Regions from separate parts of the Photobacterium toruni genome, predicted to be linked through region 1. Evidence: riboswitches for the same ligand, from Rfam matches in the RefSeq annotation. Region 1 holds a riboswitch; the other holds the start of a gene.
The links. A riboswitch is a leader RNA that binds a small molecule or an ion and turns the genes downstream of it on or off. The one in region 1 is predicted to bind lysine.

Region 1 (3,219 bases):
AGATGCACGTTATTTTGCGGTTGCGCAGATCCAACCTGATCAATTAGCCAGTTATGCTGATCGCAAAGGTTGGGATTTGATTGAAGCTGAAAAGTGGTTAGGCCCTAATTTATAATAATTTTATGAGATTAAAACGAAAAGGCGCAATGGTTGCGCCTTTTTTGTATTTTTTTTATTTGTGCTGATAGTGATTATTCTAATAGTTGTTGATGCAGTGTTGTGATCACTGATTTAGCATCAGCTTCATTGACCAAGAAACAGAGATTATGCGGACTCGCACCATAACAAATAAGACGTAAATTATACGCATCAAGTGCGCCAAAGATATGCTTGGCAGAGCCTTTACTGTCACTCATATGATTACCAATCAAAGCCACTAACGACAGCCCCTGTTCAATATCAACGCGACACAATTGATTCAATTGTTCAACGGCAGCTAAGGGTAATGTTGGGGCACCGCCACTAGTATCGGTTTTATCGAGCGTTAACGAAACACTGACTTCTGAGGTGGTAATTAAATCGACCGAGATTTTATGTTCAGCCAAAATACGAAATACTTCGGCTAAAAAGCCATAAGCCTGAAACATATTAAGACTGGTTAATGTCACCATCGTCTGATTTCCACGTAACGCTAATGCTCTAAAGAGTGGCGCTTGATTGACCGTTTTTCTGATCCATGTTCCACCTTGTTGCGGTGCTGTTGATGAACCAATAAAAACGGGGATCTGGTGGCGAATAGCAGGAACCAGTGTTGATGGATGGAGGATCTTTGCACCAAAGTTAGCCATTTCAGAGGCTTCACTAAAGCTGATTTCTTTAATTGGTTTGGCTGCCGTGGTAATGCGAGGATCGGTGGTATACATTCCCGGAACATCTGTCCAGATCTCTAGGGTGGTCGCATCTACCGCTTCGGCAATCAATGCTGCACTATAATCACTTCCACCTCGGCCTAGTGTGGTGGTATTGCCCAGTTCGTCACGACCAATAAAGCCTTGTGATACTACAATCTGAGTAGCGACAAGTGGTACTAAATGTTGTTGAGCTAATTGACGAATAAGCTTGGGTTGCGGCAATGCTTTACCAAATTGGGTATCAGTACGCATGACATCGCGAATATCAAATCGAATCGCAGCAGCATTCATTTCGACTAAAATTTGATTAAAAAGATGGGTTGATAATAGCTCGCCATGGCTGACTAATTTATCAGTGAGTTGTGGTGATGATGCTATCGCTGCTTGTGCTGAGGCTGAGGCAATATCATCTAATAACGTATAAATTGCGTCACTAACCGTATGTGGGTACTGGAGTTGATCCAGTATCTGTTGGTGAGTCTCAGTTAACTGTTGTAAATGTTGTTGGCGTAAAGTGGTATCACTAATGCCATTAGCTAAGGCGACCAGTACATTGGTCACGCCTGAACAAGCACTTATTAATACTATTTTGGTGTGTGGGTTAGTAATAACAATATTAGCACTGCGACACATTGCAGCGTAATCAGCGACACTGGTACCACCAAATTTGGCCACAATCAATGGCTTTGTTGTTGCGGTTGAAATCATGCTCATTACGGTGTTCTCCCTTTTATCGTAAATACGGCAAAGTAGGCTTTTGCTTCGGAAGAATTCCCGACGTCCATTGTCGAGGAGGTAATAGGCAGTAACGCTGATGCGGCTACCCAGAAGCTCCCCATCATCGTCAACCTGACTTAGATGACAGCCTGAGAGATTCAACTCTCATAGCCGATATTATTGGCCCCAAACCAGTAATATCTCGGCGTTACTCTCCCTTACAAGATCGACTTAGGCTTGGGTCCTACCATCTTGCTACCTAGGTAACGCACCTCTTCTGTAGTGAATAATCACTGTTTTCATTGAATAGGAAATGACCCTAAGTTGTCAATTGTTAAATGATAATTTATCACTGGTTAATAAAAAGTATGTGTAATTAACAGGATTTTAGATCGTTACTTGCAGCTTTGGCATCGCTCTAATACTCTGTAATAACGACTAACCTTCCATCACCTTATTGATAATAAACATGATTTAATGGAGTTGAATCTATGCCTATCACCAGTTTTATACCACCACAAAGAACACTTATGGGACCTGGGCCTTCTGATATTTATCCGCAAGTATTACAAGCACTAAGTCGTCCGACAATTGGCCACCTTGATCCGTTATTTATTAAAATGATGGATGAGCTTAAACAGTTGCTGCAATACGCTTTTCAAACTAAAAATACGTTTACGATTGCGGTGTCAGCGCCGGGTAGTGCGGGCATGGAAGCCTGTTTTGTTAATTTAGTTGAAGCGGGAGATAAGGTATTAGTTTGTCGTAATGGCGTGTTTGGCGATCGCATGCGGGAGAACGTTGAACGCTGTGGTGGTATTGCCATTATGGTTGATAATGCATGGGGGGAGCCGGTATCTCCCGCTTTGGTTGAACAAGCATTACAGACCGATCCTGAGATTAAAATTGTTGCTTTTGTACATGCAGAAACATCAACGGGTGCATTATCTGATGCAAAAACCTTGGCTGAAATTGCACGAAAGTATGGCTGTTTAACTATTGTTGATGCCGTAACATCTTTAGGTGGCGTACCGTTGCTGGTGGATGAGTGGCAACTTGATGCGGTTTATTCTGGCAGTCAAAAGTGTTTATCTTGTGTTCCCGGATTATCGCCACTGACGTTTTCCGAGCAAGCTATAAATAAAATTCAGCAACGTAAAACAGCAGTGCAAAGTTGGTTTTTAGATCAAAGTTTAGTGCTGGGTTATTGGAGTGGTGAAGGTAAGCGCAGCTATCATCATACTGCACCCGTTAATAGCTTGTATGCATTACACGAAGCGCTAGTGTTATTACACAATGAAGGGTTAGAGCAAGCTTGGCTGCGTCATCAACGAGCACATCTTGAGTTAAAGACCGGACTTGAAGCCTTAGGAATTGAATTTGTGGTTGCAGAAGCCTATCGGTTACCTCAGCTTAATGCGGTTTATATTCCTGAGGGGATTGATGATGCGGCAGTAAGATCGACGTTATTAGAGCGTTACAATCTAGAAATAGGTGCAGGATTAGGCTCGCTTGCCGGTAAAGCATGGCGAATTGGATTAATGGGTTATGCTGCGCGTAGTGAAAATGTCGCATTATGTATTAAAGCTCTTGAAAGCACGTTGAAATAAGAGAGAGATGAACCATCAATGGCAATAGTGTTCGCCATTGA
Region 2 (3,219 bases), 1.0 Mb from region 1:
GAGCTTACTGCAATACCGATAACCGTTGAGCCTGTAATACCCATGGCAAGGTAACCAAGGAAAGCACCAAAAGCGACAGTTAATGCATAAGGTAGCTGGGTCATAACATGATCCATATGGTGACTCCCTGCGCCAGTTGCCGACAAAATACTGGTACTTGAAATCGGCGAACTGTGATCACCAAAAACTGAGCCTGCTAATACTGCTGATAGCATAGGCATTAATAAGTTAACGTCACTTGCAATCGCCATATCACCAGCTAATGGTAACATGATGCCAAATGTTCCCCAGCTAGTACCAGTAGCAAAAGACATACCACATGATAACAAGAATACTAATGCTGGTAGTAACTCAACAGGTAGTCCATATTTAGTTAATGATGCTAAGTATTGTCCTGTTTGCATGTCGCTTACAACAGTACCAATTGTCCATGCAAATAACAGAATGATAATAGCTGGCATCATCGCTTGAACACCTTGAGGTGCCGCTGTTAACCATGTTTTTAGTGGTAACTTTAAACGCAGTGCCAATACAATGGATACTGCAAGACTACATAATGCTGCATAAACCAGTGATGAACCGACATCAGTATGTTCAATAGAGCCGATTAAGCTAAATACTTGACCTTTAGCTGCTAAGACTTCTGCGCCGCTAATGATCATAAATACAACGCTTGAAACGGTTAGTGTTAGAATTGGTAATACCATATCAATCATGGTGCCATTACCTTCACCTTCAGTGGTGATTTCTAATCCTTTTGGATGACCTTTAGATTCATCCCAAAGTTGTCCCTCACGTGCACGTTGTTCGTGCTTACGCATTGGACCAATATCAAGTTGGAATGTAATAACCACAAGTACCATCAATAAGGTAAATACTGCGTACAGGTTCATTGGAATCATCTGTACGAACAATGAGATAGGGCTTGTTTCTGTAATATCGTTAGTGACTAAAATACCGCCAAGGATCGCAATAATATAAGCACCCCAAGATGAAATAGGGGTAATAACACATACTGGCGCTGCTGTTGAATCTAGCAGGTAAGCCAATTTTGCACGTGAAATTTGAAAACGGTCGGTTACAGGACGACAAATAGGACCAACAGATAAGCTGTGGAAAAAGTCATCAATAAAGAAAGCAAACACCATCATACCCGTTAAGATATTAGCACTACGACGATCTTTACAACGACGAACACCCCATTCAGCAAATGCTTTGGTTGCGCCAGTTGCGGTCATTAAGCTAATTAAACCACCCAGTAATAACATGAATAATAACATGTTAACGTTACTGGTATTGATCGCACCATCAGCCCAAACTAAGCCAAGAATTTGATGTAAAAGATATTGTAGTGCTGCGAGTGGGTTGTAATTATTTAAAAGGAATGATCCTGCAAGAATACCAGCACCTAAAGATAACAATACGCGGCGGGTAGTAATTGCAAGAATAACAGCCAGTAGCGCGGGAACTACTGATAATAGTGAATCAGAATATTGGATTAAATTCATGGATCTCTTAAACACCTATAATAAGGTGGAGATCTACCGAAAGGATAGAGAAACAGATTTCTTGAGAAATAATACTTCTTATCCCTTAGGGTAGCGCTCCATAGACAACATAACTATGGCAGTTCGGCACTTATTAAATGCAGAACCAGCGATTATTGATGACTCAATAATTACTTCGGCGCTGACTCCTTTCTTCGGTTCTCATTGGGGATCTCCCTCCAACCGAATACTCTTAGGCAGCGCGCCTCTACTCAAAGGATTAGTCTTGACTATACCTAGATATTTCTCACAAGCAATAAAAAATAACGCTTAATTGTGTAATAGGCTTAAAATTCAGCATTTCAACTAACTGATTATAGTTTCAATCAGTTAGCGCATATCTTTTCTGTTATTGTTGCATATCGTTTCGTTATTCGGGATTATTATTCATCGGTTGGGTCAGATTATGAATATTACCTGCAAATCCGGCTTTGATAAGATCTTTACGAATTTTGGTTACTTGATTTTCTGTCACAGGAATATCTCTTCCGCCTAATTTTTGACGTACAAAGGTAATTAATTGTGCCAAATCAGCATCATTTAATACCGTATTAAAACTACTCATAGGCATAAAATCTATTTCTTGTTCTAAGTAACTCGGTGCTAAACCTCGAATAGTAACTGCAATGGTATCATAAGGGTCTTTATGCATAATGATGCCATTATTGAGTAGTGTCGGAGCAATACCTTTACGGCCTTTGCCATCAGGACCATGACAAGCACCACAGGTTTGAATATAAAGCCCATAAAGTTGTTGTTCTTTGGTTTGTTGAGCCGCAGGACCTTCAGCTAAGTCTGGATCTTGAATATTTATTTGTACTGGAATTAAATGACCAAACCCTGGTGGTGTTATTTGACCGACTGATTTATCAAGTACGTTATATTTATCCCCAGTAATCAGATATTCGGCAATGGCGCTGACATCTTCACGGGTTAAGTAACGCGTACTATTTTTTACAACTTCTGCCATGCCGCCAAATGCGGTGCCTTTTTCGGAATGACCTGTTTTAAGAAAGTCAGTTAATGAATTAACATTCCAACGATCTTGATAAAGTTCTGTAGCGGTAATATTGGGTGCTTTCCAGCCATCAATTAAATTACCTTGAAATAATTTATCAGCAATTAAAGCTTGGGCGATATTTCTTGGTGTATGACATTCAGAACAGTGGCCTAAACTCATGGTTAGATATTTACCTCTACGCCAAGATTCAGTACTGTCAGCGGGATACTCTAGTGGTTTATTATTAAGAAAGGCAATATTCCAGCCTAATAATCCTAAGCGAATATTACTTGGGAACATCATCTGATTATCTAGGTTACGGGTATTAACATAGTTAAGTGATTGCATGTATGCCCATAATGCTTTGGTGTCAGCATCAGTAATATATTGATAAGAAGAGTAGGGCATTGCAGGGTAAAGATAACCGTGTTTGCCTTTACCTTTGTGTAGAGCATCATAAAAGTCAGCATAGGTGTAGTCACCAATGCCAAATTCTGGGTGCGATGAAATATTAGTGGAATACAATGTACCAAATGGTGTTACAAAACCTAGACCACCACCAAATAATTCTCCACCTTCGCCGGTATGGCAAGCAACACAGTCACCAGCGTAAGCGAGATATTGCCCTTGAGCGATTTGCTCTTTATTTAAGGCAGAAACTACAGATTTACG

Region 2: it holds a riboswitch for lysine, as region 1 does, so the genes downstream of both, OC457_RS06085 (Na+/H+ antiporter NhaC family protein) here and lysC (lysine-sensitive aspartokinase 3) in region 1, are expected to answer to the same signal.

Annotation. Positions count from the first base shown of each region.
Region 1 is NZ_AP024854.1:275,943-279,161, forward strand. Features, by position in the region: gene metH (methionine synthase) at 1-115, shown strand, start outside; gene lysC (lysine-sensitive aspartokinase 3) at 192-1,559, opposite strand; lysine riboswitch at 1,672-1,853, opposite strand; gene OC457_RS01410 (pyridoxal-phosphate-dependent aminotransferase family protein) at 2,060-3,178, shown strand.
Region 2 is NZ_AP024854.1:1,276,422-1,279,640, forward strand. Features, by position in the region: gene OC457_RS06085 (Na+/H+ antiporter NhaC family protein) at 1-1,508, opposite strand, end outside; lysine riboswitch at 1,592-1,766, opposite strand; gene ccoP (cytochrome-c oxidase, cbb3-type subunit III) at 1,918-3,219, opposite strand, start outside.